Regions from separate parts of the Caballeronia sp. SBC1 genome, predicted to be linked through region 2. Evidence: riboswitches for the same ligand, from Rfam matches in the RefSeq annotation. Region 2 holds a riboswitch; each other region holds the start of a gene.

Region 1 (7,569 bases), on a different replicon from region 2:
CCGCGCGGCGTTTTTTTTGTTAGAACGGCAGGTCCGGCTGACGCGGCGGCTTGTCGGCGCCGGCCACTTTTTGCGCCTTCAACCAGCGTTCGATAGCCTGCACGACGTGATCCCGCTCGTCATCGTCCAGTAGTTTTCCCGCCTCAATGCCATGCCATTTCGCAAGGCAACCTCGGCAGCACGTTGCCGTGGCGTGCTGCGCGACAAACACCGGATGACCGCGAAACGGCGTCTGCTTGCCGTCGTTCGGCAGATATGCCGGCGCAAGCCGGCGCGTAATCAGTTCACGGGCATGGCTGACCACTTCGGTCATGCCATGTTCACGCAAATAAGCCTCTTCACGCGCACGCAGGCGGAAGCGCATGCGGAAATTCGAATGCGACAAGGCACTGAAAACGGTATCGAGATCGCGCATGGCACGTGGCTCAGAATGGCTTGCGATACAGCGACGAATCCGTAAAGCCCTCTGCATTCAGCACATATCCAACCACGATCAACGCTGTCCTTTCAATGCCTTTTTCAAGCACTTTTCCTGCGATATCAGCGAGTGTGCCTAGCACTTTCTCTTCGTCAGGCCAGCTTGCCCGGAAGATCACGGCTACAGGACATTGCGCGCCGTAATGCGGAATCAGGTCGGCAACGATCCGTTCAATATGCCGTACCCCGAGGTGGATTGCCATGGTCGCGCGATGGCGTGCGAGATCGGCAAGTTGCTCGCCTTCGGGCATTGACGTCTTCGTGGCGAAGCGCGTAAGGATCACCGTTTGCGAAATGCCGGGCAACGTGAATTCGCAACCAAGGGATGCCGCCGATGCAGCCGCCGCCGTGACTCCCGGTACAATTTCATAAGGAATGGAAAGCATATTCAAGCGCCGTATCTGCTCGCCTATTGCGCCATATAGCGACGGATCACCGGAATGGACACGCGCAACGTCTTTCCCTTTAAGGTGAGCAGCTTCGAGCAACGCGACAATTTCGTCGAGATGAAGATCGGCCGTATTCACGACGCTTTCCGCAGAATGTCCGCTCAGCACCGCTTCCGGCACAAGCGATCCGGCGTACAAAATAACCGGACAGGTACGAATGAGGCGCTGACCTTTCACCGTGATGAGTTCGGGATCTCCGGGTCCGGCACCAATGAAATAGACCGTCATTTAAGGGGTTTTATCAAAAAGTGAATGCGGATGGAACAATGCTTCAAGTGCGTCCAGAAGCGAGCTTGTATTGGAGAATTCGCGCTCGGCCGGTGGAAGGCGTGGCCGTTTCAGCATGACCACAGGCAAACCTCGTTCCCGCGCCACCGCAAGTTTCGCCTCCGTTGCCGCGCCGCCGCTATTCTTGCTGACGAGGACATCGGTTTGCTGCGCGTCGAAGAGCATGCGCTCACCTTCCAGCGAGAACGGTCCGCGCGCGCCAATGATTGTCGCGTGTGCGTTGCCGGGGTACGGGTCGAGGCAGCGAATGGTCCAGTGTTGCCAAGAGGGAATCTCACGGAGATGCGCGAGCGGTTCGCGGCCCAGCGTCCAGAACGGGTTTTTGTAAGGCGCAAGGGTATGGACGATGTCCGGAAAATCCACTGCCTCCCGCCAATCGTCTCCAGTTTGCGGTTGCCAGGGTGCGCGGCGAAGCGCCCAGCATTGGATGTTCGTGAGCGCACTGGCCGCGCTCGCGTGACGGCTCATTTGCGCGGCGTAGGGATGCGTGGCATCGACTATCAGGCCGATGGATTCGGCTTCAATGAACGCCTTTAACCCTTCAACGCCTCCGAAGCCGCCCGCGCGCACGCTGCAGACCAGATCGGCTGGCATACGGCCCAAGCCGGCGAGGCTATAGACATGGCTAGGGCCGAGACGGCGCGCGATTGTCAATGCGTCACCAGTGCCTCCTAACAGCAAGATCCGTTTCATTGCGCCGCCCCCTGTCTCGTCACGCATGGTGGTAACCAAAAAACATTATGGTTTGACAGCATGCAGTAGCGTGATGGGAAGCGCTTGGCGCCAGGTATCGAAGGTGCCTAGCGGCTGTGCATAAGCAACGCCAATACGCGTCATCTCGCCGCCGTGAAGCGCGCGCCACGCGATCAGCGTTGCTTCGCTCTGGATGGTGACGGCGTTGACGATCATCCGCCCGCCTTTCTTCAGATGAGACCAGCAGGTGTCGAGCATCTCGGGCGCGGTCACGCCACCACCGATAAAAATCGCATCGGGCGCAGGCAACCCGGCTAACGCACCCGGCGCCTCACCCTCGACCAGTTGAAGTCCAGGCACGCCAAGCGCATCGCGATTGTGTTCGATCAGGCGTTGACGCTCACCGTTCGCTTCGATCGCGATAGCACGGCAACTCGGGTGCGTGCGCATCCATTCGATACCAATGGAACCGCATCCCGCACCCACGTCCCACAGCAGTTCACCGGGTTCAGGCGCGAGCCGCGACAGCGTAATCGCACGGACATCGCGTTTGGTGAGCTGTCCGTCGTGCTGGTATGCGTCGTCTGGAAGGCCGGGCGTCAGCGGCAAGCGCAGCACATGGTTTTCCGCGATGCACTCGATCGCCACCAGATTCAGCGCGGCCACGTCACTTGACGTCCACGCGCTGGCCACGCTATTGATACGCCGCTCCTGCTCGCCTCCCAGATGCTCGAACACGCTCAGACGGCTCGCGCCAAAACCACGTTTCGTCAGCAATGCCGCGACCAAGCCTGGACTTGAAGCGTCGCTGCTTAGAACAAACAGGCGCGCGCCGGGATGAAGCTGCGTTTCGAGCGCCGCAATCGGCCGCCCGACCAGCGACACCGCCGTCACATCCTGCAGCGCCCAGTGCAAACGCGCGGCGGCAAGCGACAGCGAAGACGGCGCGGGTAACACGCAGAACTCATCTGCTGCCAGTTCGCGGGCGAATGTTGTGCCGACGCCGAACATCATCGGGTCGCCGCTCGCGAGCACACACACCCGGCTGCGTTCGTGACGATATTCAAGTACCGGCGCAATCGTGAACGGCGTAGGCCATGCACGACGTTCGCCGCCAATCCGGGCCGGCAATAACGCGAGATGACGCGCGCCGCCGAAAATCGTATCGGCGCTCAGCAACGCCTGGCGCGCGTGCCGGCTAAGTCCGCCCCAGCCATCTTCCCCGATCCCCACCACGGTCAACCACGGTGACATCCGCCGATCCTCACTTGATTCATTCGCTGGCTCATTCACTCATTACGCCGCGTCTGCAACGTGGCCGAGACAATGCGGCTAAAGCAGGTCCGGCCTGACGCCGATGCGCTTTATCCGCCGCAAAAACGGGCATAATACCGCGTTAGTCGGTGCCCTTACGGGCCTAACAGGGAACACAGCAGAACTGTGGCTGCCCCCGCAATTGTACGCAGCGAGTCCGCGCTCCACTGCCACTGGTTTCGACTGGGAAGGCCGGCACGGACGTCGACCTGCAAGCCAAGAGACCTGCCGACCTGAATTCTTCGTGCAAGCCAACATCGGGCGGGGTGTACCGATACCGCGAACGTGTCATCCCCTCAAAGGGTCCGACATGCTCAAGGCGCCGCGCGAGACCGAACGGGTCACGCTTTGAACGAACCACTCACTACTGTGCACGCATCAACGCAAGCATCACGGCCATCGGCTTGTCCGGGCCTGATGCGAATCGCGCCTGCGCGCGATGGCGGCCTGTGCCGCATTCGCCTCGCAAGCGGTGAACTGACTGCGGCGCAGGCGCGTGCTGTAGCGCAGGCGTCGCTCGAATTCGGTTCCGGTTTCATCGATGCAACCAATCGCGCGAATCTGCAGATCCGAGGCGTAAGGGAAGACTCGCAGGAAGCGCTCGTCTCGCAGCTCGTCGACGCGGGACTTGGGCCCGTCACGCCGGGTTCCGACGACCAGCGTAACGTCATGTCCAGTCCGCTGGCTGGCCTCGATTCGCACGCCTTGCTCGATGTCGCACCGCTCGTTTCCACGTTAATCGGGCAGATGCAGCGCGACGCGCGTTTGCATCAGCTGTCGCCGAAATTTGCGTTGATGGTGGACGGCGGCGAGCGCCTCGCCATGCTCGATCATCCTCACGATGTGTGGCTTTCAGCGGTATCGGCGGAACGGCTTGTGTTCGGGCTCGCGGGCCGTCCACCGCGGTTCGAAAACAATGCGCCGGCGTTGGCTGCGGTGAAAACCGGGCACGTCCCGGCACTGGTCGACGCACTGCTGCAAACCTTCCTCGATCTCGCGCAGCCCTGGCAGACCAGAATGCGCGATCTGCTGACGACGTGTCCTATCGAAGAAATTCTTGGCCGCGTTCAGGAGAAGCTTGGCTTTCTTTTAGATCGTGACGTTGAACACTGGCGTCGTCCGGCATCCGATGCAAGGCTGCGTTTCGGCGTGCATCGTCAAGGGACGGGCGACAGCGTGTGCGTTGGTGCGCAAGTCCCGCTTGGGCGCCTGGATGCCGCGACACTTTCCGCGCTCGCCGATCTCGCGCCACGAATACGCATGACGCCATGGCAAAGCGTCATGCTGCTAGACGTGCCCCCTGCTGATGCACGACCTCTAGTTGAACAACTCGCCGCGCTGGGTCTCGCAACATCGCCCGACGAACCATTCGCGCGCCTGATTGCGTGTACAGGTTCGCCGGGCTGCGCAAAAAGTTTCGCCGATACCAAAGCTGACGCACAACTTCTCGCGCGATCCATGCCGCCCGCAGGCGATGTCCATCTTAGCGGCTGCGCGCGCTCATGCGCGGCGGCGCACCGCGTTGAAACCACCTTGATGGCCGTCGCTCCCGGTCGCTACGATCTTTATGGCGATGCGCCTGAAGCCGTTGCCCGCCATCTCACCATTGAACAGGCAGCCCGCTGGCTAGCCCGGAGCACCCCTGATGCTTGATTACATTCGCGACGGTCAAGCGATTTATCGCGCGTCGTTTGCGACCATTCGTGCCGAGGCCAACCTCTCGGCCGTTCCCGCCGATCTCGAGAAACTTGCCGTGCGCGTGATCCATGCGTGCGGCATGACGGACGTAGTCGATGACCTCGTGTTCTCTCCCGGCGCAGGCATGGCAGGCCGCTCGGCGCTTGGCCAAGGCGCACCCATTCTCTGCGATGCCCGCATGGTCGCCGAAGGCATCACGCGCGCGCGGTTGCCGGCGAACAACCGTGTGATCTGCACGCTCAACGATTCCTCTGTACCTGAACGCGCTCGCGCACTCGGCAATACGCGCTCGGCCGCCGCGCTCGAATTGTGGCGCCCGGATCTTGAAGGCAGCGTGGTGGTGATCGGCAATGCGCCCACCGCGCTCTTCCATCTGCTCGACATGCTCGACGCCGGTGCGCCCAAACCTGCGCTGATCCTGGGCTTCCCGGTGGGGTTTATCGGCGCGGCGGAATCGAAGGCGCTGCTTGCCGCGAATAGCCGCGGCGTGCCGTTCGTCGCATTGCGCGGGCGGCGCGGCGGCAGCGCAATGGCGGCGGCGGCCGTGAACGCGCTGGCAACGGAGACCGAATGATGAGCGGACGCCTCTATGGCCTCGGTGTCGGTCCTGGTGACCCCGAGCTGATAACAGTCAAGGCATTGCGTTTGCTGACCTCCGCGCCGGTGGTCGCTTACTTCGTGGCGAAGGGCAAGAAAGGCAATGCGTTCGGGATCATTGAAGCGCATCTCAACGAAACGCAAACGCGCATGCCGCTGGTTTATCCGGTTACGACCGAAGCGCTTGAGCCGCCGCTTTGCTATGAAACGATCATTGGCGACTTCTACGATGAATCCGCCATCCGTATCGCAGATCATCTGGAAGCGGGACGCGATGTAGCCGTGATCTGCGAGGGCGATCCATTCTTCTACGGCTCCTACATGTATCTGCATGACCGGCTGGCCTTGCGCTTCGAAGCGCACGTGGTCCCGGGCGTGTGTTCCATGCTTGGTGGCGTGGCCGTGCTTGGGGTGCCGCTCGTGTACCGGAACCAGAGTTTGTCGGTGTTATCGGGCGTGCTGCCGGAAGCAGATCTAAAGCAACGTCTCGCCACCGCCGATGCCGCCGTGATCATGAAACTAGGCCGCAACTTCGAAAAGGTCCGGCGCGTGCTCACCGAACTCGGACTCGACAAACGTGCGCTTTACGTCGAGCGCGCGACCATGGCGAACCAGCGCATTGTGCCGCTGGAAGAAGTCGATCCCATGGCATCGCCCTACTTCTCGCTGCTCGTCGTGCCGGGGGAAAAATGGCAGGCGTGACGGCGTTGAGCGAGCAGGTCCCTGTGGCAATCGTGGTTCTGGGGATGGGCGCTTTGGGTACCGCGCGCCACATTCAGGCGCTGTATCCCGGTTCGCTGGTTCACGGTCTATCGAGCCGCGTGCAAGCCGATGTCGCATTCACTGAACTCGGCCCTCATCTGCGCGAACTCTATGCAAGCAACACGCCGATCGTCGCGTTGTGCGCAGCGGGCATCGTGATTCGATGCCTCGCATCCGCGCTCGCCGACAAGACCCATGAACCGCCCGTTCTAGCCGTGGCTGAGGACGCTAGCGCAGTCGTGCCTTTGCTTGGCGGTCTGGGCGGCGTGAACGTAATGGCGCGCGAAATCGCGGCGGCGCTGGACGTCGCACCAGCGATAACGACCAGCGGAGAACTACGTTTTGGCACCTGCCTGCTGAACCCGCCAGCGGGTTATGTGCTTGCCGATATCGAGCACGGGAAACGTTTTGTGTCGGACCTGCTCGCGGGAGCCACGACGCGCGTTGAAGGTCACGCGCCATGGCTCGACGCAGCAGACCTGCCACGCGCGACGGATGCCAGCCTCGCGATCCGGATCACACCGCACACGAGCGATACAGCTGACGAATTGATGATTCATCCGCGCTGTGCGGTTGTATGCGTGACGGCCTTATCTTCGGAGGGCTCGATCGTCGAACGCGTGCGCGGGATCTTGCGTGAACAGCGCATTGCACCATTGGCGCTGGCAGCAGTGCTTGCACCGTTGAGCATGATGACGTCTGCACCGCTTGTTCAAGCCGCTCGGACGCTGAACTTGTCGCTGCGCTTCGGAACGCTTCCTGCTAGCTTCGACACATTCGAGTCTCGTGACGACGGCATCACAATTGCCCTCGCGCCACATCCGCTCGATCCCTCAACGCTCGGGCAAGCACGCGGCACGCTCACCGTGATTGGTCTCGGTCCCGGCAGTGCGGATCTGATGGTGCCCGCAGCAAGACAGGCGTTATCGCAAGCAGACGATGTACTCGGCTACGAGACCTATGTGCGCATGGCCGGTCCGTTCGCGCCGCATCAGGTGCTTCATTGCAGCGACAACCGTGAAGAGATGCAGCGCGCGCGCCATGCGTTCGAACTGGCAAGTACGGGACGCAGCGTGGTGGTCGTATCGTCGGGGGACCCCGGGGTCTTTGCAATGGCTGCCGCCGTGCTCGAAGCGCTCGACGAGGCCCGGGACAACCCGCTATGGAATGCAGTGGACTTGCAGGTCGTGCCCGGTGTATCCGCCGCTCTGGCCACGGCCGCTCGTGCCGGCGCGCCGCTCGGACACGACTTCTGCATGCTGTCGCTTTCGGACAACCTCAAGCCGTGGGC
Region 2 (7,569 bases):
CGAAGTGGTTGCGCTCGGTGTTGGCAATACCGGACAAGCTGAAATCGAGCGCGCCGGATTCGATCAATTGCCAGATGCGCGCACGCGACATGAGGCTGACGGTGATCTGGCAGCCGCTGCGGCGGATCAGTTCATCGGCGAAATCCCGGTCGATGCCGGTGTCGGTATCGGCGGAATAAAGCAGGCCGTGGTCGTGCAGTGCAAGCGTGAAGGGACGGGAGCAATCGGGGCCTGCCGCGACCGCACGGCCGAGGCATGACATCACCAGTAGCATGCCGCCCAGAGTGTGTCGGATCACAGCGTCGCCATGGTGGTGGAAGTGACTAGAATACAGCCCTCTTTTTATTAACACCGGTCGCGAGGGCGTGTTTAGTGATTTTGACCCCTCGACAACGGGTTATGCAGCGAGACTCTTGCGAAACGCCTTTGCATGCCCTATCTGCCGCTCGGAAAAACGACAGGAAATTGCTTATTCCGGCAGTCCCGGCAGGTGACCAGTTTAGTAAAAAATGATAACGCCCATGAATTAATGTTACCGGACGCTTATTAAAACTGCAACTGAGGCGGCAATCGTTACGTGCTGCCGTACACCCCCCATTTCGTACTTTTCGTACTCCCCCACTACATGACATTGCGTGGCATTGAAGTCCGGCTCTGTAGAGCCGACTCTGACCTCTGGTTGCCGCTGGCATGCGCGCCGGCGCATATTCTAGTTCGTGCAAGTGACAGGTTCGCGTGTCCTGTTCACGCCGATAGTTTTTATTTCGCGCCCATCAATCATCTGATTAAAGATTGGCTGTCTGACCGGAAACACGCGGCAAAGCACAGCAAAACGTATAGGCGAGCAGGGTTTTCCATTGCAATGCAATTAAACGTTCACTGCATCTATAAATCTATTGGATGGCGTTACACAACAGTGCTATTGCGATAACAAAAGATATCGAACATCGCAATAGCACAGGACGCGCGATTCGCATGAATGCGTGTGAGCGAGTGCGCGTTGTATAGCCTCGAGTTGCGGCTTTAGTTGCCGATTTTCAGCAGCTCGACTTCAAAGGTCAGCGTGCTGTTCGGAGGAATCGGGCCTACGCCGCGATCGCCGTATGCGGTTGCCGGCGGGCACACGAGCTTGGCCTTGCCGCCAACCTTCATCTTCTGAAGGCCTTGCGTCCAGCACGGGACTACCTGTCCGAGCGGGAACGATGCCGGCTGCCCGCGCTTGTACGAGGAGTCGAATTCGGTGCCATTGGCGAGCGTGCCGCGATAGTTGACGGTCACGGTGTCGGCGGCGGTAGGCTGCGCGCCGGTGCCTTCCTTGATCTGCGTCACGGTGACGCCGGAAGGAAGCGTTTCAGTTGCGCCCGTAGCAGCATAAGCCGACGACGAAGCGATAAAAGCAAGAGTAAGCAGCAACGATACTTTTTTCATAAAGCGTCCAGAGCGTCCCGAAAGTGGGTGTGGTGAGTAAAGTACAAAATAGAGTACGAAGTCAACGAAGCCAAACCGAATACAGTAGCACGGACCGGCTACGGCATGGCAGAACCTCACTTCGAGACGATTCTTTACGGGTAAGCTCGGGTGGACTTCAGTGCCTGCCGCTTGCGGGCTTGTGTGCGCCAAGCGTGCCTTCTTCGCGTTTCGCCGCACGGGATTGGGAGCAGGATAGGGTCATGGTGGCAAGCGTCGCAGGCTGCCCCCTCAGGGGCCGCGGAACACTTTTTGGTAGCCACGGCAAGTCGATTAAAGTCACGAGCGGCAATGATGGTGGCCAAAGCCGCCGGCTAAGATACTCGCTCGATGACGAAAGCTCAGACCTCCGCTATTTCCTTATTTTTTGCGGTGATCGTCTCTCGCACGGCACGGGCCGCAAGAATCATGTTTGTCAGTGCCGCTTCTGTCTCGGGCCACGCGCGCGTTTTCAAACCGCAATCAGGGTTGGCCCATAGATGCTCCGCAGGAATGACTTCGCATGCTCGCTCAAGCAAGCGCTGCATTGTCTCCACGCTCGGCACCCTCGCGGAGTGTGAGTCATAGACGCCGGGCCCGATTCCGTTCGGGTAGGCGAACGCGCCGAAGCCGTCGAGCAGTTCGATTGAAGAGCGCGACGTCTCGATCGTGATCACGTCCGCATCCAGCGCCGCGATGGAGGGGAGAATGTCATTGAACTCCGAATAACACATATGGGTGTGAATCTGCGTAGCATCGGAGACACCGCTAGCAGAGATCTTGAAAGCCCGGGTTGCCCAGTCGAGGTAAGCCGGCCACTCGGCCTGGCGCAATGGCAAGCATTCACGGAACGCCGGCTCATCGATCTGGATGATGCGGATGCCGGCCTTTTCGAGGTCCGTTACTTCGTCGCGAATGGCCAACGCAAGCTGCAGCGCCGTTGTTTCGCGGGGTTGATCGTCACGGACAAAAGACCATTGGAGCATGGTCACCGGTCCCGTAAGAACGCCCTTCATCACGCGGTTGGTCAGGGATTGCGCGTAGCACGTGTTATCCACCGTCATGGGTTCAGGACGATAGATATCGCCGTAAATGATAGGCGGCTTGACGCAGCGCGAGCCGTAGTTCTGAACCCAGCCGTTCTCCGTCAGCGCATATCCCCACAGCTTCTCCGCGAAAAATTCGACCATGTCGTTACGTTCCGCTTCGCCATGCACGAGGACGTCGAGGCCGAGCTCCTCTTGTTTGCGCACTGCTGTTGCGATCTCCGCGCGCATGCGTTCCAGGTAATCGAGCGCGCCCAGTGCCCCGCGCCGATACGCCGCGCGCGCCTGACGAATCGCTATTGTCTGGGGAAACGAACCAATAGTCGTGGTCGGCAGGAGCGGCAGCCTGAGCGTATGCCGCTGCACTCGCTTGCGCTCGGCGAAAGGACTTTTTCGGCTTGCCATCGCGTGGGTGATGGCAGCGGTCCTTCGCTGAACGAGGGTGTTGATGATCGTGTCCGAATTGCGTCGCGTATCGAGCGCTGCGTTCGAGGCGGCGAGCGCAGATCCGGCTTCTGCCGAATCGCTTAGCGCGAGCGCAATGGCGGCAACCTCATCAAGCTTCTCGGTCGCGAACGCAAGCCACGACGTCAAGCGGTTATCGAGCCTTTGCTCCGAGGCAAGCGTGACCGGGACATGAAGCAGCGAACAGGACGGCGCAATCCATAAGTTATCCGAACATTCTTCGCTCAGGCTACGAAGTGAGTCGACGATTTCGCTGAGGTCTGCCCGCCAGATATTCCGGCCGTCGATCACCCCCACCGACAGCACTTTGTCCGCCGGTAGGGCCGCGCGCCACGCGTCCAGCTGTTCGGGCGCCCTGATCAGGTCGATATGGATACCCTGCACAGGCAGTTTCGCGACAAGCGGTGCGTGATGAGCGGCTGTGTCGAAATATGTGCCCAGCATGATCTTGCTGCCTGACTCGCCAAGCACATCGTAGGCCGCGTAAAAGGCCTCGAGCCATTCGTCATCCAGGTCAAGGCACAGTGCCGGTTCGTCCAGTTGAATCCATTCAATCCCGCGTTGCTTCAACTTGTCGAGAATGCGCATATAGCGAATCACGAGCTTCGGCAGAAGCGAAAGCCGGTCAAAGCCGGGAATGTGGCTCTTGGATAGCCACAGGTACGTGATCGGGCCAATGAGAACCGGCTTGACAGAATGATCCAGTGCTAACGCTTCGTCGATTTCGTCGAAGAACCAGTCGACGCCACCGTTGAATGTTGTGCCCGGCCCCAACTCCGGCACAAGGTAGTGGTAGTTGGTGTCGAACCACTTGGTCATCTCCATGGCGGGTTGCGTCTTGTTGCCCCGCGCCAGCTCGTAATATTGCGCAAGCGAAAGCGCCGACGGTTCGAATTCGAACCGCTCCGGCAACGCGCCCAACAGCGCGGTAAGGTTCAGCATCTGGTCGTAATAGGCGAAGTCGCCGACCGCTACGAAATCCAGCTTCGCCGATCGTTGCAACTCCCAATGGCGCGCACGCAACGCCTCTGCGACGCTACGCAAATGAGCATCGTCGCACTCCCCGCGCCAGAACGCCTCTTGCGCGAACTTGAGTTCCCGATGAGCGCCGATGCGCGGAAAACCATGAAGATGAGTGCGAGCCATAATGCGTCCTTAACCGAGTGGCCCACAGTCTGAATGCCGGCGTGTCATTCGACAAGCGACATGTTTTCATCTTTCTATTAGTTTTGTTCATGTGGGTGCAACGTGCGCGTACCGGCGTTACCCGTCCATTCACCCGAAGCTGCAGGGCAGACCTATGAGCGTATTCACTATTCTCGACGTCGAGCGCGCAATCAACTATTGGCGAGAACTGAAGCCGGCCGGTCAGGATGCGGCACTCTGCCGGGAAGCGCGCGTGCTCGCCGATGCTTATGGACAGATGATTTTTTCCCACGCTGACGCGATCGATACATCGTCGCTTAGCAGCGAGCAAATTCAGGCACTGACGAGTGCCCTGGATCAACGCGGTCCTAGCGGCTGACTTCCAGCTCGTCGAAGCGTTTTGCACGATAGATCAGGACCGACACGATCCAGCTAACGGCGAAAATGCCAATAATCACAAAGCCCAGCGTGCCGAAATTATCGTTCAAGGTACCTATGGCATCCCACACTGGACCTTGCAGTTTCAACTGATCTGCGAGCAGCCCAAGCGCTTCTATGCCGCCAATCACGACGGCCACGATGACGGACACCAGTGTGATGGTCATGTTGTAGTAGATTTTCCGGATCGGCTTCAGGTAAGCCCATCCGTAAGCGCCGAGCATCAGGTGACCGTCCAGCGTATCTATCAGGGACATGCCGGCACTGAACAGGACCGGGAACACCATGATCGCCCAGGGAGAAAGCCCTTGCGACGCCTGGGTTGCCGCTATGCCAAGCAAACCAATTTCAGTCGCCGTATCGAATCCCAGACCGAACAGGAAACCTAGCGGGTACATTTGCCAGCTTCGCGTGATCATGCGAAACAACGGGCGAAAGATGCGAGCCAGAAATCCGCGATCGGCCAGAAGCAGATCGAAATCGTCATCGACATAAGCACCGCCGCTCCTGACGTTGCGCCACGCCTTATAGATCGACCTCAGGATAATCAGGTTCATCAGGGCAATCGCGAACAGGAATAACGCCGACACCAACGTGCCGACAATTCCGCCGATTTCCTTGTAACGGTCGAACCGTCCCTGCATGGCCGACGTTGCAAGAGCCACCCCGGCAGAGGCGAGCACGACCACGGTCGAGTGCCCGAGAGAAAAGAAGAAGCCCACTGCAACGGGGCGTTTCTTCTCCTGCATGAGCTTGCGCGTGACATTGTCGATAGCGGCAATGTGGTCGGCATCCACCGCATGACGCAGCCCGAATCCGTAGGCCAGCATTGCAGTTCCGAGAAGTACCGGATGGTGGCGGAATGCCACCAGAGCCCAAACCCACGCAAGGACATTGATCGCAATCAATACCCCATAAATGCCGAAAAGCTTGCCCCGCACCTTAGTGCCTGAGTCGTTAAAAATTTGTACGAGTTGAGAAATCATCTGAGCAGCCCTCGGGAAGTCGCGTCCCGCTTGGAGTTGAAAAAGTCGAGGAAGGAGGTCTGACTCTTGGTTCGAAACGTTCGACAATCTAAACGCTTACAAACCAAATACAGTGGCGCGACCGTGCCGGGTTCTCACCGGCTTCTCACTTTCCCTTAACGAGGTAGTACGCTGCACGTTATATACCGCGCCTGTTGCAATGTCGATCAGTTCACGCGCGCTATTTACTACTCGCTCGTCAGACTTAAACCGCGATCAACTCCCGCACGCCATGCGCCTCCATGTCCGCGCCCTCACCGCCCGCGACAATCTCACCGCGGCTCATCACCCAGTAGCGGTCGGCAAGCTCGCGAGCGAAGTCGTAGTACTGTTCGACGAGCAGCACTGTCATGCCCATTTCATCAACGAGTTGCCGCAACGTGCGCCCGATATCCTGAATGATGGAGGGCTGGATGCCTTCAGTCGGTTCATCGAGGATCAGCAGTTGTGGTTCGCTCATCAGCGCCCGGCCGATCGCGAGCTGCTGTTGCTGGCCGCCCGACAGATCGCCGCCGCGTCTGCTTTTCATCTCCTTGAGCACCGGGAACAGTTCATAGATCCGGTCTGGTACCTTCGATGGCGCTTTACGGCTCGCCGCGCCCACCAGCAAGTTTTCTTCAACCGTGAGCCGGCCGAAGATATCCCGTCCTTGCGGTACGTAAGCCAGGCCGCTCGATACGCGCTTATAGGTGGGCATCGAAGAAATCTTCGCACCACGCCAGGAGATCGTGCCGCTTTTTGTGGGCACCACGCCCATCAGGCAGCGTAGCAACGTGGTCTTGCCCACGCCATTGCGGCCAAGCAATACCGTGAGTTTTCCATCGGGCACGGTCATCTTCACATCGCGCAGGATGTGGCTGCCGCCGTAGAACTGGTTGAGTGAATCGACTTCGAGCATTTCTAATTTCCCGTGGTGGCCCAATCAACGGCCGAGGTACGACTCGATCACTTTCTCGTTGCGCTTCACTTCGTCGAGCGTGCCGTGTGCAAGCACGCTGCCTTCGGCCATCACCGTCACGCGTCCCGTATCACCCGAGAGCGCTGCGACGAATTCCATGTCGTGCTCGACGACCATCATCGAACAGGTGCCGCGCAGCTTGTTGAGCAATTCCGCGAGCTGCATGGTTTCATGGTCCGTCATGCCGGCGGCGGGTTCATCGAGTAACAGAAGCGCTGGTTGCTGCATCAGCAACATGCCAATCTCCAGCCGCTGCTTCTGCCCGTGCGACAGCTCACCGGCAGAACGCGTGGCATCGGCTTCAAGATGGATCAGTTCCAGCGTCTCTTCAATCCTCGCTTGTGCTTCCCGATCCAGCTTTGACCTGAGCGACGCCAGCCACCCCTTGTCGGTTTTCATCGCGAGTTCGAGGTTTTCCCACACCGGATGGTTCTCGAACACGGTCGGCTTCTGGAACTTGCGTCCAATGCCCGTGCGCGCAATCACCGGCTCCGACATGCGCGTCAGGTCAAAGGTCTGGCCCAGAAAAACCTTGCCGGAATCGGGTCGTGTCTTGCCGGTAATCACGTCCATCATGGTGGTCTTACCCGCGCCGTTGGGTCCGATCACGCAGCGCAGTTCGCCCACCTCAATGGACAGCGTCAGCTTGTTCAGCGCGCGGAAACCATCGAAGCTGACGGTCACGTCTTCGAGATACAGGATAGTGCCGTGCGAGACATCGATCTCGCCCGGTTCCAGCACGTGGCCCAGACCCGTGATGCCGTTTTGATTACGTTCGTTGATTTCAGGCAGTGGCGGCAGGTCCACGATCAATGCGTTGTACGCGTTAGCTAATGGGATCGATAAGGCAGTCAATGTGAATGTCCTCCTGCTTTCTTCTTGCGCAGCGCGATATCGATAAGGCCCATGATTCCGTTCGGCAGCAGCAAGGGCACGAGCGTAAAGATCAGGCCCAGGAAGAACAGCCAGTATTCAGGGAAGTTCGCCGTAAAAAAACTCTTCGCACCATTCACCGCAAACGCGCCGATGATCGGCCCGATCAAGG
Region 3 (7,569 bases), on a different replicon from region 2:
GCGCTGCCGCCGATTGACGAAGTGCCGAAGCTGTTCTCAGCGACACTGCTATGGAATTTTCGCGTGGCGGCAATCGGTATCCAGGCGGTGATCTGGGCCACGCTCGGTTTGCTCTTCGGCGTGCTCGCGCAACGTGAATTGGAAAGGGCGCCCTCGCGGCGGATTGCTTCGGCCTGAGCGTTTAGTTAGTGTGAATCCTTGGAGGGGCGGCTTGCAGGCCGCCCCTTTTTCATAGCGCAGCCTTGCGTGCAAGCAGGTTATTGAACAGCGCGAGCTTGTCGGCGTCGGCCATCGTTTTCCATGCCTTGATTTCTTCGCGGCTCCTGAAGCAGCCTTCGCAATGCCCCGTGGTCTTGTCGAGCCGGCATACGTCCGTGCACGGCGAGCCCACAGGTTGAAGCTGTTTGGCTCGCTCGATAGTGAACGTGAGTTCGAGCGGGACTTCCATGGGTACTTCCATTTCCATCGGCAATTCCGTAGGCGTTGTTGTCATAGCGTTTCGCCGCGAAAGAGCGCGGCTGTCGCCGCCGGATTCTTCGGCCAGTATGTGTGCATGTAGGTAGCGGTGATCGGGCCATGACGATAGATCGCTTCGCCTTCCACGCCCGTGGTGGCGTGCGTCGCGGTGAGCACCGGCGACATGCCGGTCGTCATGGACGAGTAGTGGAAGGTGTGGCCGGTGTGGGTGCCGTGGCGGCTTTCAACGCGCTGCATGGCGAGCCGGGCCAGGCGTTTCTGCATCTTCGCGTGTCCGGGCAAAAGGGCGAGCATTGAATGCTGCACGCCTTCGATATCCGTCAGTGAATCGAGCAGATACAGCATGCCTCCGCATTCCGCGACTATCGCTTTGCCCGCTTCAACATGCGCGCGGATCGAGGTGGCACTCACTGCGTTTGCTGCAAGCTGGGCGGCGTGCAGTTCCGGATAACCGCCCGGCAGATAAAGCGCGTCGGCATGCGCGGGAACGGGTTCATCGGCGAGGGGTGAAAAAAACGCGAGCGTTGCGCCCATCGCTTCCAGCAGATCGAGATTCGCCGGGTAGATGAACGAAAACGCGGCATCGCGAGCAATGGCTATGCGCATGCCCTCCAGCAAACGCGGCGGCGGGTCGAGGGCTTCGTGATCAAACATGATCGCGGGCGGCAACTCGCGCAACGTCGTTTCGCCGATGGCATCCGCTGCGCGATCCAGCCGCGCATCGATGTCGGCTACCTCCGCTGCTTGCGTGAGACCCAGATGCCGTCCGGGTAGCGTGATGTCGTCGGTGCTTGACAGATGCCCGCAATATCGGATGCCTTCGGGAATGGCTTCGCGCAGCATTTGCGCATGCCGTGCAGACGCCACGCGATTGGCGAGCACACCATGGAAGGGCAGATCCGCCCGATAGCGCGCGAGACCGAACGCCATTGCACCGAAGGTCTGCGCCATACCGTGCGCGCCAATCACGGCGAGCACCGGCACGCCGAACGTGGTGGCGAGATCGGCGCTGCTGGGCGTGCCGTCGAAAAGACCCATCACGCCTTCGATCAGGATCAAGTCAGCTTCTTGCGCCGCTTGTGCGAGCAGCGCGCGGCAGCCGCTTTCGCCGACCATCCACAAATGCAGCGAATACACCGGCGCGCCGGACGCGCGTTCCAGGATCATCGGATCGAGAAAATCGGGGCCGGTCTTGAAGACCCGCACTCGGAGGCCAAGACGTGCGTGATAGCGCGCGAGCCCGGCGGTGACGGTGGTTTTACCCTGGTTCGACGCGGGCGCGCTGATGAATAAAGCGGGGCAGGCGCGCACGTCAGAACTCGACGCCGCGTTGCGCCTTCACGCCTTGCTCGCGATACGGATGCTTGACGGACCGCATTTCCGTCACGAGATCGGCCGCTTCGATTAGCGCCTCGGGTGCATGGCGGCCCGTCACGACCACATGAAGCATCTCGGGCCGCGCGGTGAGCACCGCGAGCACTTCGTCAAGCGGCAGGTACTCGTACTTGAGCACCGTGCACAGCTCGTCGAGCACGACCATCTGATACTCGCCGCTTTCAATCATCTTGCGCGCGGCGTCCCAGCCTTTGCGAGCCGTCGCGATATCGGCATCACGATTCTGCGTGTCCCACGTATAGCCGTCGCCCATGGTGATGAAATCGCAGGTCGAAATTGCGCCGAGGAAATCGCGTTCGGACGTATGCAGCGCACCCTTGATGAACTGCACCACGCCGAGCCGCATGCCGTGTCCGAGCACGCGTACGGCCATGCCGAACGCCGCAGTGGTCTTACCCTTTCCCGTGCCCGTATTGACGATCAAGAGGCCCTTCTCGCGCACGGCGGTGGCCTGCTTTTTCTCGTGACCTTCCTTGCGTCGCTGCGTCATGCGCAGATGCGATTCTTCGTCCGTTTTCATCATGTTCTCTCGTTGTCAGTCGGGTGCCTGATTTGTTACCTAAGGTCGTCTTCAGCTATAGCAACGGTTACGCCATCGGTCACTCTTTTCGGCACTATTATTCGCCCGTTGCGCGACGCCAGTAGCGCACAGGGTTCGCAGACGCCGTCGATGCCAAGCAGCGCCTGAACCCGTTCCGACACATTAGTTTCCACCTGCGCGATGCGTTGCTTCGAGAAAAATTGCAGGGGCAAACCGTGGCGAGCGGCGAATTCAAGCAATGCGGTTTCGTCTTTCTTGCTATCGATCGATGCCAGCGCTCGAGTGCTTGCCAGCGGCCGTGTTCCCAGCGCCGCGGACACGGCGGCATGAATCTGTTCGACGCTTACCCCGCGCCGGCAGCCTATGCCGATGACCCATGTGCTCATGATTGCGCCTCATACGCGCGACCTGGAATCACGCTGGATAGCGAACAGAACGGTCGGCGCGAGGGTAGGCGCAGGCGTTGCAAAAATGGATTCATGTAAGACGATATAAGCATTACGTCCTTCATCCGTCCCTCGCGGATGTGGCGTTCGACGCGCTTTTAGAGCCAAAGCGCGCCACTCGGCGACTGGCCGGTATCCGGGCTTGGCGACCGCATTTCGCTCGCCTTCCCGCTCGTCGGAGCAGTGGCTGTGGAGGAAATGGGCGCTCGGTCCGAATGAAAGTCACGAACGAAAGTCAGTCGAAACTAGCGCGGGTCGCGTACCGTTGCGGGGACAGCACAGGTCTTGTCGACACGGCGCGAGAGGCCCGAAGCGTAAGCCTTGAGCCTTGAGAATACGCGCGTGTGCATCCTGTTTCCCGTTTAACTACGCGCGCGGGAAAAGCGCGCGTGAGCACCAGACGCGGGCCAAAGATAGCACAGCGGGTGTTGGTTGCGCTGGGCTTTTACGGGCTGGACATGGGCGGAAGTGCAGGTTTGTTGCGTTCGCGCCGGCGAGATATCACGTCAGGAGGCGGGGCTTAAACCCCCTCGCGCACTCCGCCCAAACCTTGACGCTAGTCCCCCATCAGCCTAGACTTCGCGGTAGTTTTCTGGTGCTCGCGCGCGGTCTCTGCTGCGCGCAGTTAAACGGGAAGCAGGGAGCGCTGCCTGAACTCTGGCGTGCCAACCTGCGCTGCCCCCGCAACGGTAAGCGAAAATCGCGCAATGTGGTTTCACCCTGATTCACGCCACTTCGCACGGTAAAGCCGGCTTCGAAAAACCACTGCATGGCAATCTCATGCGGGAAGGTGAAGCGGCATTTTCGCCAGCCCGGATACCGGCCGGAACGAGTCAACACCTGAAGCGGACGATGTCGCGGGGATGCGGCAGACGGTCGACACTTTTCACCATGCTTTTCCGGATTGCCATCCCGCATTGCGCACCCGCCGCGACGCTTGCGAGCGGATTTTTTGCTCGCGTGAGTAAGCCAAGGGCGACGCATTCTGGTAGCAAGCAGCCAATCGATACTACGGAGCAACGGATGCAAATGCGCAAAATCCCGGTCACGGTCGTAACGGGTTTCCTCGGCAGCGGCAAGACCACATTGATGCGGCACATCCTGCAAAACGCGAAAGGGCTGCGGATCGCCGTGATCGTGAACGAGTTCGGCGAACTGGGTATCGACGGCGAAATCCTGAAGGGATGCAATATCGGTTGCGAGGATGAAAGCGTCACCGATCAACCGAATCTGTATGAGCTGTCGAACGGCTGTCTCTGCTGCACCGTGCAGGAAGAGTTTTATCCGGTGATGGAGCAACTCGTCGAGCGGCGTGATCAGATCGATCACGTGCTGATCGAGACCTCCGGCCTCGCATTGCCCAAGCCGCTCGTGCAGGCTTTCAACTGGCCGTCCATCAAGAATGCGTTCACCGTGGACGCTGTGGTGACCGTGGTCGACGGCCCCGCTGCGGCAAGTGGCCAGTTCGCGGCGAATCCGCAAGCTGTCGACGCACAACGCCGCGCCGATCCGAACCTCGATCACGAATCGCCGCTGCATGAGTTGTTCGAAGATCAGCTCGCTTCAGCGGATCTGGTGATTCTCAACAAGACCGATTTGATCGATGAAACGCAGCAACGCGCGGTGGAAACGTTGATTCGCGGCGAGATCCCAGCCGGCGTCAAGATCGTGCCGGCGCAAATGGGTCAGCTTGATCTGCATGCGCTGCTCGGTCTCGAGGCGGCGTCGGAAACGACTATTCATCTGCGTGTCGATCATCATGGCTCTGCCGACGACGAAGGCCACGCGGATCATCATCACGACGATTTCGATTCAGTCGTGGTGGAAGCGCGGGTCGAGTCGCGCGAGGCCGTGGTCGCCGCATTGCGCTCACTGGTCGATACCAACACGATCTATCGCGTGAAGGGTTTTGCGGCGTTGCCGGGCACGCCCATGCGGCTTGTCGTGCAAGGTGTAGGTCAGCGTTTCGATACCTATTTCGACCGCCGCTGGACCGCTGCCGAAGCGGCTAGCGAGACCAGCCGGTTCGTGCTGATTGGTGAGGATCTCGATCAGCCGCGTTTGCAACAAGCGCTTGTCGCCGCGCTCGCCAACGCGCCCGTGCAGGCCTGATCCATGCATCTGCTACGCACGACGCCCGGCGGTTTTGTCGACGACGCAGCCGGCGTCATGCGTATTGATCAGACGCCTGCGCCGATCGTCGTGCTCAGCTCTGCCGACACCACGCTCTCGCTTCTAGCCAGTGTCGTGCCGCATCTGGAAGCGGATTTTCCCGCGCTGCGGCTCGCCAATCAGGCGTTCTTGCGGCAACCGGCATCGGTGGATTTTTACGTCGACGACGTGCTGAAGCACGCACGCGTGATCGTTATTGATCACCTTGGCGGTGAAGCGTACTGGCCTTACGGAATCGAGAGCATCACCACGCTCGCGCGCCGCAATAACCAGATGCTCGTGATGTTCTCCGGCGATCTGCAGGAAGATCCAAACCTCGTTGCGAAGAGTACGGCCGAGCCAGCGTTATGCGATCAGCTCTGGCGTTATCTGCGTGAGGGCGGCGCGAAAAATGCCGAAGAGTTTCTTCGTTGCATCGCGTTCAGGGCGTTGGGGTATGGGCGTAAAGCGCATGCGCCGAGCCCGTTGCCGGCAGTGGCAATCTATCATCCGGCGCGGCTGATTGCGACCGTTGACGATTGGAAAAACCGCTGGGTTCAGGGTGCGCCCGTCGTTGCCGTGTTGTTTTATCGAGCCCATTTGCAGTCCGGCAATACCGATGTGTTCGATGCTTTGATCGAGGCTCTGGAAGCGCATGGACTCAACCCGCTGCCAATAGCGATGGCGTCGCTCAAAGACCCCTTGAGTCGCGAAGTCGTGCAGCAGCTCTGCGCGGATCATGGCGCGTCGCTGGTGCTGAACACGACCTCATTCGCCGCGGGCGTCATAGACGACCCCGTGCCTTTCGAACTCGCGGGCGACGCGCCAGTGCTGCAAGTCATCCTCAGTGGAGGAAATCGCGAAGACTGGCTCAAGGACAATCACGGGTTGAATTCGCGCGATGTCGCCATGCATGTCGCTCTGCCCGAAGTGGATGGCCGCATCATCACGCGCGCGATCAGCTTCAAGGGACTTGCGTATCGATGCGAGATCACGCAAGTCGACGTCGTGCGTTATCAGCCCGATCTTGAACGGGTGCATTTCGTGGCCGAGTTGAGCCAACGCTGGTGTCGCTTACGGCAACTCGCTAACGCAGACAAACGCATCGCGCTCGTGCTCGCGAACTATCCATTGAGCGAGGGCCGCATTGGCAATGGCGTGGGTCTTGATACCCCGGCGTCCGTTATCAATATCCTTGCAATGCTCGCTAAGGAAGGGTATCGGGTAGATGAAATTCCCGCCGATGGTGACGCGTTGATGCAGGCCCTGACCTTGGGCGTGACGAATGATCCTGTGGTCCGCGACCTGCGTCCTGCGTTACAAAGCCTGGCGCTTGACGACTACCTCGACGCTTTTTCCAAGCTGCCGGACAACGTCCAGCAGGAGTTGAATGCACGCTGGGGTCCGCCCGAAAACGATCCCACGATCCGTCGTGGCCGCTTCATGATCGCGGGCTGGCGCTGCGGGCATGTGTTCATCGGCATCCAGCCGGCGCGCTCGCGTGAGCGCGGCGACTACGCGAGTTATCACGACGCTGAACTTGTGCCGCCGCACGCGTATCTCGCGTTCTATTTCTGGCTGCGGCTGCGATTCAACGTGGATGCGATCGTTCACGTCGGCAAGCACGGCAACCTCGAATGGCTGCCGGGCAAGAGCGTTGCATTAAGCGCGTCGTGCTGGCCTGACCTGACGCTGGGCGCCATGCCGCATCTGTACCCGTTCATTGTCAACGATCCAGGAGAGGGCAGCCAGGCGAAACGGCGGGCGCAGGCGGTCATCATCGACCATTTGATGCCGCCGCTCACGCGCGCTGAAAACTACGGTCCGTTGCAGGACCTTGAGCGTCAGGTCGACGAATATTATGAAGCGCTGATGGTCGATCCACGCCGCGCGAAACTCCTGCGCAAGACGATTCTGGCGAGCATTGTGGAACATCGGCTGCATGAGGAACTCGGACTGGATAAACCTCGCGATTCCGATACCGAAGACGCATTACTGACACGCGCCGACGCGTATTTATGCGAGCTCAAAGAGGCGCAGATCCGCGATGGCCTGCATGTGTTCGGCGCGTCGCCGCAAGGCGTGCAACGCCGCGATACCTTGCTTGCACTGGGCCGTTATCCAATCGGCGATGCACAAGGCGCGAACGCGAGCGTGCTTACTGCGTTGGCCCGCGACTTGAACCTGGGCGAGGCATTCGATCCCCTCGATGCTGACTGGAGCGCGCCGTGGACAGGTCCCCGCCCTGCAGAACTCGAAACTGTGATTGATGCGCCGTGGCGTCATCATGGCGACACCCGCGAGCGTCTCGAGTTGCTCGCAACGTCGTTGCTTGAGCGGCCATCCGACGCGACGGGGCCAAATACATCGCAGGTACTGACACGCCTGAACGGCGACTTGCTCGCACGGCTCGACGCGTGCGGACCGCAAGAGCTGAAGCAGCTTCAACGCGGTCTCGACGGACGGTTTGTGCCGCCGGGCCCAAGTGGATCGCCATCGCGTGGAAGGCCGGACGTCCTACCTACTGGCCGCAATTTCTACTCCGTCGATACCCGCGCC
Region 4 (7,569 bases), on a different replicon from region 2:
AGCGCCTTGGCCACATCCTCGCGCTGTCTCGGCAGGTGCAAACAGAGCGCGACAACCGGCGTATTGGAGCCGCGCCATCACGCACGAATAGCGGCGAAGAAGTCCGGTCGAAGATGCGCAAGAGCGGCACGCGTAAGCAGCGCGAACTCAAGCAAATTGACCTGAACGCGATGATCTTGCGAACCTCTGAAATACAGGCAGCCGCGGTGGGGAAACTGCCTTCTACAGAGATAATTCTCAACCCAAAACCGGACATTTCAATTTAGCCCAGAGGCGGACATCTGTATCTGGCCTCGACATGTGTTGTATGTATTTTGATAATTCAAAATAAGCGCTCACTGACTCAGCCGTAAACCACGGACCGTGGCCGTTCTGCGGCCCTTTGCCATGCGCAAGGCTTAATGACCTGATGCCATTCGCCTCAGCATGGCTTCGAATCCGTCCTTGATAAGGCTTACTGAATTATTTTTGTAAGAAAAATGTGCGTTATTCGAATGGACCAACATGCAAGCATTGACTTCGAACACGACGATCCGACCGCTCAAATCCAGCGCGCAATCGATGCCGAAGTAATCGAGGTCGATTTCCTGCTGGATAGCACGCAGCGCATCGAATTGCGGTGGGCCGAAGACGCTCCGCGGATCATCGAGGAAAGCTTTTTCCTCGTCCTGCATCCAGTGCTGATTGACCATATCCGTGTTGGCGTGATGGATCTTCCACTCGTCATGGATCGCAAGGTGATAAGGATAGATCTCGCCGTCGATGAACATGAATCGATACTTTCGAAAGTAACCATCGGCTGAGCGGTAATCGCAATACTCTGTCAGGTAAAAGTCAGCATCTGGAAACCGCGTGACGAAGGCATCGATCTCGTTTTCGTCATGAACCTTCTGAAAGTCATCGCCATTGTGCGTGCCGGCCAGCCGGATGAGCCAGGGCCGTGAGAACGATGCGAGCTTGGGGTCGCATTCAGATCCGCGCGCGCTCTTGCCGGAAACACGAAGTGTCTGCGGAACATGACAGCCCGCTATCGCGGTCAGCCGACGCGCGATCGAGTCCCGGCTGGTTCGCGCGATCTTGCCCGGATGATTGACCACGGGCTTGCCTATGAGGTCAACGAGTTTCGTGGCGGGCGCAAGCAGCGCGTGGCCTTGATCACCATCCGCGACGAGATTCACCACGACATCGGCGCTGTCGCGCAGCATGTCGATATCGTAGGCGACATCGGGGAGCAGATTGAGCACGTGAGTCTCGTACCCTACCCGCTCAACGAGATGTTCGAACGGCGTATTGCCCGCGCCCGGTGCGAACAGCATGAGGACGCGAAAGGCAGGCGGCGACTTGATCGCTTCGATGGTGACGAACGGTTTCAACGCGAGACCGCGGCGGTAATGCTCGTGCGCCTGCGGCTTCTGGCCAAGCGCCTGCTGCAAGTTGGCGACGAACTGCAAGGCGCTAGTGTCGTCGGGACTTTGCGCCAGTACGCGTTGGAAGTGATCCAGCGAGAGCTCCAGACGGTTCAAGCCGGCATAGGCCAGTCCGAGCTGGCCGTGAACGGAGACGTCCTCTTGCCATTCGTCCGGGCGTTCAGTCAGCAACGCGACTGCATCTTCGAACCTGCCCCCGCGGATCAGAACTTGCGCGAGGTTCTTGCGCACTCCCCTATGACCAGGGTCCATATGCAGCGCCTCACAATAGAGCGCTTCCGCCTCGTCGAGCCTGCCTGCGCAGTGGAGCGCGAATGCTTCATCGATCAAAGGAACTATCGACGTAGCCTGACCCGGCGTGTAGCGCGTCATGTAGCCTCGTGGCAGGGAAAGGCGCGAGCGGGAGCATCGAGCGCCTGGCGCAACGATAAGCATTTTAGCTGGTCAAGGTCCCTTTATAGTGCGATACACCCGAAATATGCGCGATCGCTGACGGGGCTCCCTTAAGAAAATCGAAAGGATCTTGTGGGTGGCGCAGTATCGGCCATGCGAGAGGTGTTCCCAAAGTTGCGGGCGCCAAGCTCTTTAGCGCGCTAATCTCTCGTATAAAGACGCTACATACTCACCAAGCTCCGGCATTGGCATGCTTGCCACGCGCGTAAAACCGAGCACCTCACAGGATTGCACGTCCCTCGCCTCGCGCCGGTACAGCTGCTCAAAATAACCGTTAGTTATCCTCGCGATGTGTATTCCTTCGCATCAGATAACTATCCATGATCCAGCCGTTTGCCTTGCGCGCTTCCGCCCGAATCCGTTCGATATCTCCAACCACATCCTTGAGTTTTCCGGACACCAGAATCTCATCCGGTGTGCCGACATAAGCACCCCAGTAAATATCGATGTCCAGGTCGGCGAAACGCTTGTAAGCACCCTCTGCATCCAGCATCACCACCACGCTGTCGACATTGCTTGGAAAACCCTCCGCTATTCGCCTTCCCGTTGTGATCTCGATCGATTCTCCAATGCGATTCAACGGTATCTTGTGCTGTGCCGCCAGGGCCTGAATGCTGCTTATGCCCGGGATCACTTCGTACTGCAGATTGTGTCCGCCTTTCTTGATGATCGAATCGACGATCCGAATGGTGCTGTCGTAAAGCGTCGGATCGCCCCATGTGAGGAACGCTCCGCATTCGCCATCGGACATCTGCTCGGAGATCAATCGTTCGAACACGACCTGCTTGTCGCCATTGAGATCCTCGACGCTTGCCCGATAATTGGCAGCGTCGCGTGATCGCTCGGGACTGGTTGCTTCAGCGAAGCGATAGTCATTGCCCTTGATGAAACGCCTGCAAATTTCCTTACGCAGCGCGATCAGCTTTTCCTTGGCACTGCCCTTGTCCATCACGAAGAAAACATCGACTTCGTTGAGCGCGTTGACCGCCTGAATCGTCATATATTCGGGGTTTCCGGCGCCAATGCCGATGATCAGAATTCGCTTCATAGGTGACTCACAAGGGTCGTGACGACAAGTAGTTAGAAAGTATAAGCGACCTTGCCGAACGCAGTCCGGCCCAACGTGTTGTAACCGTATGCAGTGACGTACTGCCGGTTAAAGAGGTTGGACAGATTGGCGGACACGGTGAGATGCGAATTGACCCTGTACGCAGCACGCAGGCCAACGGTTGTGTACGACGGCAGGTAGGTCGCGTTGAACTGGTCGTCGTAGGTCGATCCACCGTAAAGCAGCGAGACGCCCGTGCTCAGCGCGTGCAGGCGGAACTCGTCCCACATGTGATCGATGTTCAGGCTGACGGTCTGACGCGGACGGCGGTTGAGCCACGTCTGGTCGGTGACATCCTGGGGATTCAAAATACCGATCGCGAGACTGACCGGTGTCGAGTCGCCAAGCGTGCCCTTGTACGACAGGTCGATGCCCTGGATGCGCGCGCGACCTACGTTCACGGGAAGATAGGTCACCGTGTCGTAGGTGATGAGATCGTGCACGCGGGTGTCATAAACAGCGGCCGTAAAGGTGCCGAACGACGTGGCCGCATCGAGCGCGGCCTCGACCGTGTCGCTGCGCTCAGGCAGCAGGTTCGGGTTCGCGTAACCTGGGTAGTACAGGTCGTTAAAGGTCGGCAGGCGGAATGCGTTGCCATACGAAATGCGTGCCGTATAAACCGGGCTAATGGCATAAGCGATGGCGACATTGCCGGTATTTACCGACTGACCCTGGATGATCTCGTGACGCCCCGCCAGGAACACCGTCAACGCACCGAGTGTGACCGATTGATGGAGCGAGACTGCTGAATCGTTGCGTGTCGGCACGCCCGTGGGGATGTCGACGGGCAGGAAGGCTTGCTCGCGGGTGAAGTCGTAGGCGAGCTTGCTCTCGCCGGAAAGCGGCAGACTGAAGAGCGTGAGCCCGCGTTCGTGATGGGTCAGCGAGGTCGACGTACTGAAACGCGTCGAGTCGATCTCATCGGTCGGGATGTCCGGGTTGTTCGCATAGAGGAACTGGCGGTCCGTGGTATAGCCCACTGACTGGTCAAACTGCGTAAACGGCGTGAGGTCCAGATGAAACGCGATGCCTGTCGTCAACTGATGATCGAGTTGGCGGTCATCGCCGCCAGCATTGTCGTAGGACAGGTCGGACCGGTGATAAAGGGCGAATGTGGAGATCGACCAGTTGTCATGCGCATAGCCAAGACGCGCATCCACGTCCTGAGCATGGTACGGATTGCGGCCATCCTCGTGCCCGTAAGCCCACGGCTGGGTCGCATCAATTCCAGCGGTGTTGTAGTCGTGCAAGCCCAGGGAATAGGTCAGTCCAGCCAATGCCGCGAGCGGACCAGTGGACGAAATACTGCCTGAAGTGCGGATCTGTGTATCGAACGTTTTGTTCGAACCGCCGCCTGTTGAAATCGTGGTCTGGTTGGGCTGATTTGCCGCACGGTTCGTGAAGAGTTGCACGACGCCACCCACTGCGTCCGCGCCGAACGAGGCGGCCGCCGGTCCCGAGATAACTTCAACGCGGTCAAAGGCGGAGGTCGGAAGGTCGGCCCACTCAGCTTGACCCGTAGTCGCTGAACCCACTCGGATACCGTCTATGAAGACGGCGACCTGACTTCCCGTTGAACCACGGATGCTGACGGAGGCAGAAGTTCCTGGGCCACCGTTTTGCGAAATGGTAACGCCGGGCAGCGTTGCGAGGGCTTGCGTGATGCTCGGGTCAACGGGCGACAGGCGGTCGAGATCCGCGCGGGTAAGGACCTGGGTTGAGGCGTAGCGTTGATCGAACGATTGCGGCAGGTGCTGCGTGTCACCGGTGACGAGAATATTCGGCAGCGTGGCGGTGGACGGAAGCTGCTCCGGCTGCGGCAACGACGAGTCGTCAGCGGCCTGTGCAACCTGCCATACCGACACCGTGAGCGCAGACGTGAGGATGAAATGCCGAAACTTCATACGGGGAAAACCTTGTTATTGAAGATTGGATAATTGGATAGCGTGCAGCGAACGCGGGCGTAGCGCGTCGATTTCGGATACCGGCGGTGACGAAACCCGTGCCCCTTTGGACGCCTTACCGCCCTGCGCGTCATGCGATAGACGAGCGCAACCCGCGAACACACGCCGCGGCCAAGCCACCTTTAAGTTGCAGTGAATTCTCTCGCACAGCAGATACGCCCCTGCCTCGGGTGTTGGTCTTGGCAAACGGCGGACGTCTCACCCCTCGCCTGCGCAATCGATCATGCCGCAGGCGGGCAGCCAAATGCACTTACGTGGGGTCTTGTACACCGACGCGACTCAAGCTGGCAAATCGAGGAGATGCCGCTCTGGCTGTCAGCCAGGATCGCGGGCAGTATCGGTCATCGGTCATGTGGATGTCTCCCGGGGAGTGCGCGCCCCAAAGTCAGAAAAGAGGTATACGACGCCAAGGTCTGACTTCCGGTATGTGCTGAAACCGGTCACAGTGGCGCGACCGTGCTGGATTTGCACCAGCTTCCACGAGTCGTATGCGCGCATTTTACTTCCGAATCCCGCCTGACACTATCAAGTCCGGGATATTGAATAACTGATGGTGCGCGTGCCCCCGGTATCACGAGATCCGTGCACGCTGATTATCGATGCCCCCAAGCGACTTATCTTTCGCTATCCTTACGTTTTCATGCGTTCGCGCTGAAGCGTCGAGGGCGAGCGGAATCACTAGCTCCTGCCCCGCGCCAGAAGGCATGCAGATCTTGAAGGCTCCTTAGTGGACCAGGATCGTACTGTCGGGTGACCAGCTCAACGTCACTCGCGAGCCGACCGGAATCAGGTCTTCGCCGGAGTTTTGCACATGGACCTTGAGCCGCTGCCCGCACCAATCAAGCATATAGGTTGTATTCACACCGGCAAAGACGTGATGGGCAACCTGCGCCGTCAGCCGGTTATGCGCGCTCGGCGCGGCCTCGCCCGTTGCTCGCTGAAGCGCGATCTTCTCCGGACGAACCGCGCACTTCGTCTGATTCGATACAGCGGAGCGTGATCCGAAACGAATCAGGCTGCCGTCGTTGATGCGCATGCCGCCCGTCTCCAGTCGTCCGTTGAGGATGTTGGCATCGCCGAGAAACGTGGCAGCGAACTCGCTGGCCGGATGATCGTAAAGCTCGCGTGCTGTCGCCTCCTGGATCAATTTTCCATCGCGCAGGATACCTACACGATCACTCAACGTAAGCGCTTCTTCCTGGTCGTGCGTGACGAATACGGTCGTGATCGCGACATCACGCTGGATGCGGCGCAATTCGACCTGCATGTCCACACGCAAAGATTTGTCCAGCGCGCTCAGCGGCTCGTCGAGTAGCAACACGCGGGGGCGCGTCACAATAGCGCGCGCCAACGCGACGCGCTGGCGCTGGCCACCCGACAATTGATTGATCCGCCGCCCGTGCAGGCTGCCGAGTTGCACGAGGTCCAGCACCTCACCCACCCGCCGCTTGATCTCGCTCTTGTCCACATGCCGCACGGACAGCCCGAAAGCGACGTTGTCGGCCACATTCATATTCGGGAACAGTGCATAGTTCTGGAACACCATGCCGATCTCCCGCCGCTCCACGGGCAAGCGTTCGACCGGCTGATCGTCGATGCGGATCTGCCCGCTATCCGGGAACACAAAGCCGGCAATCATGCGCAGGAGCGTCGTTTTACCGCTGCCGGACGGTCCGAGCAAACCATAGAGTCCGCCCTCCGCGAAACGGATGGAAACGTCGTCCAGTGCACGCGACTCGCCGTATTGCTTGGATACCTTGATTACGTTGACTTCGGCCATTATTGCTCTCCACCAAATCGATACAGCCGTGACACGATCAACATCGTGCCCATCGACACGACAATGATGATGGTTGAAATTGCGTTGATCTCAGGTGTGAAACCCTTGCGAATCGCGCTATAGATTTCGACTGGCAGCGTGGTCTCGCCCGGGTTGGACAGGAAGTACGACACCACGAACTGGTCGAACGACACGGCGAATGCGAACAAGGCACCCGCCACCACGCCAGGTGCAATAGCAGGCAAGGTCACGCGCCACGTGATCTGCCAGCCGCTCGCGCCAAGCGAACGGGCGGCCAGTTCCAGCTCAGGAGAGAACGTGCGCAAGCGCGCGCCGACCACGATAATCACGTAGGGCAACGCGAGCGCCACGTGACCGAGCAGGATGGCGTGCAAGCCGCGTCCAATGCCGATCGCAAAGAAGAAGATCAGCATCGCGGTGCCCGTGATCAGCCACGGGATCGCCATCGGCGGGAACAGCATGGCTTGCAGGAAACGCTTGCCCGCGAAGTCGTATCGAAAGAATGCCAGCGACGCCATCACGCCGAGAACAGTGGACAACAACGTGGTCCACAGCGCGATCTCGATGCTCCTGAACGCCGCCGCCTTCAGCACGCCGTCCTCGGCGAGCGCCTGATACCAGTGCGTGGTGAAATGAAACGGCAACTCATAAAGCGGCGACGCGTTAGCCGACATCAACGCCATGACCAGGATCGGAAGATATAGAAATCCGATCACGGCCACGACGTACCCGTAGCCGATAGCGCCAAGCGCTGCACCCACGCTCCACGTCCTGCGACGCGGGGTATGCGGCCCGTTGGCGACAGCCGGCGAGTCC

What was found. A riboswitch is a leader RNA that binds a small molecule or an ion and turns the genes downstream of it on or off. The one in region 2 is predicted to bind cobalamin.
Region 1: another riboswitch for cobalamin. It lies ahead of cobG (precorrin-3B synthase); the one in region 2 lies ahead of SBC1_RS23885 (HoxN/HupN/NixA family nickel/cobalt transporter).
Region 3: another riboswitch for cobalamin. It lies ahead of SBC1_RS31910 (cobalamin biosynthesis protein); the one in region 2 lies ahead of SBC1_RS23885 (HoxN/HupN/NixA family nickel/cobalt transporter).
Region 4: another riboswitch for cobalamin. It lies ahead of SBC1_RS08665 (TonB-dependent receptor domain-containing protein); the one in region 2 lies ahead of SBC1_RS23885 (HoxN/HupN/NixA family nickel/cobalt transporter).

The regions. Positions count from the first base shown of each region.
Region 1 covers NZ_CP049158.1:1,118,073-1,125,641, forward strand. The annotation lists gene SBC1_RS31850 (DUF4186 domain-containing protein) at 20-415, opposite strand; gene cobM (precorrin-4 C(11)-methyltransferase) at 426-1,154, opposite strand; gene SBC1_RS31860 (cobalt-precorrin-6A reductase) at 1,155-1,907, opposite strand; gene cbiE (precorrin-6y C5,15-methyltransferase (decarboxylating) subunit CbiE) at 1,953-3,161, opposite strand; cobalamin riboswitch at 3,292-3,469, shown strand; gene cobG (precorrin-3B synthase) at 3,639-4,874, shown strand; gene SBC1_RS31875 (precorrin-8X methylmutase) at 4,867-5,493, shown strand; gene SBC1_RS31880 (precorrin-2 C(20)-methyltransferase) at 5,490-6,218, shown strand; gene cobJ (precorrin-3B C(17)-methyltransferase) at 6,206-7,569, shown strand, end outside.
Region 2 covers NZ_CP049157.1:1,306,509-1,314,077, reverse strand. The annotation lists gene SBC1_RS23905 (ABC transporter substrate-binding protein) at 1-274, opposite strand, end outside; gene SBC1_RS23900 (FKBP-type peptidyl-prolyl cis-trans isomerase) at 1,024-1,428, opposite strand; gene metE (5-methyltetrahydropteroyltriglutamate--homocysteine S-methyltransferase) at 1,809-4,103, opposite strand; gene SBC1_RS23890 (DUF3717 domain-containing protein) at 4,258-4,482, shown strand; gene SBC1_RS23885 (HoxN/HupN/NixA family nickel/cobalt transporter) at 4,472-5,527, opposite strand; cobalamin riboswitch at 5,563-5,712, opposite strand; gene urtE (urea ABC transporter ATP-binding subunit UrtE) at 5,772-6,464, opposite strand; gene urtD (urea ABC transporter ATP-binding protein UrtD) at 6,489-7,316, opposite strand; gene urtC (urea ABC transporter permease subunit UrtC) at 7,376-7,569, opposite strand, start outside.
Region 3 covers NZ_CP049158.1:1,128,813-1,136,381, reverse strand. The annotation lists gene SBC1_RS31930 (CbtA family protein) at 1-177, shown strand, start outside; gene SBC1_RS31925 (DUF1289 domain-containing protein) at 230-493, opposite strand; gene SBC1_RS31920 (cobyrinate a,c-diamide synthase) at 490-1,788, opposite strand; gene cobO (cob(I)yrinic acid a,c-diamide adenosyltransferase) at 1,790-2,392, opposite strand; gene SBC1_RS31910 (cobalamin biosynthesis protein) at 2,428-2,799, opposite strand; cobalamin riboswitch at 2,969-3,275, opposite strand; cobalamin riboswitch at 3,436-3,702, shown strand; gene cobW (cobalamin biosynthesis protein CobW) at 3,883-4,971, shown strand; gene cobN (cobaltochelatase subunit CobN) at 4,975-7,569, shown strand, end outside.
Region 4 covers NZ_CP049156.1:1,958,957-1,966,525, forward strand. The annotation lists gene SBC1_RS08650 (ISNCY family transposase) at 1-266, shown strand, start outside; gene SBC1_RS08655 (tetratricopeptide repeat protein) at 399-1,799, opposite strand; gene cobF (precorrin-6A synthase (deacetylating)) at 2,155-2,928, opposite strand; gene SBC1_RS08665 (TonB-dependent receptor domain-containing protein) at 2,961-4,892, opposite strand; adenosylcobalamin (AdoCbl) riboswitch at 5,306-5,458, opposite strand; gene SBC1_RS08670 (ABC transporter ATP-binding protein) at 5,677-6,732, opposite strand; gene SBC1_RS08675 (ABC transporter permease) at 6,732-7,569, opposite strand, start outside.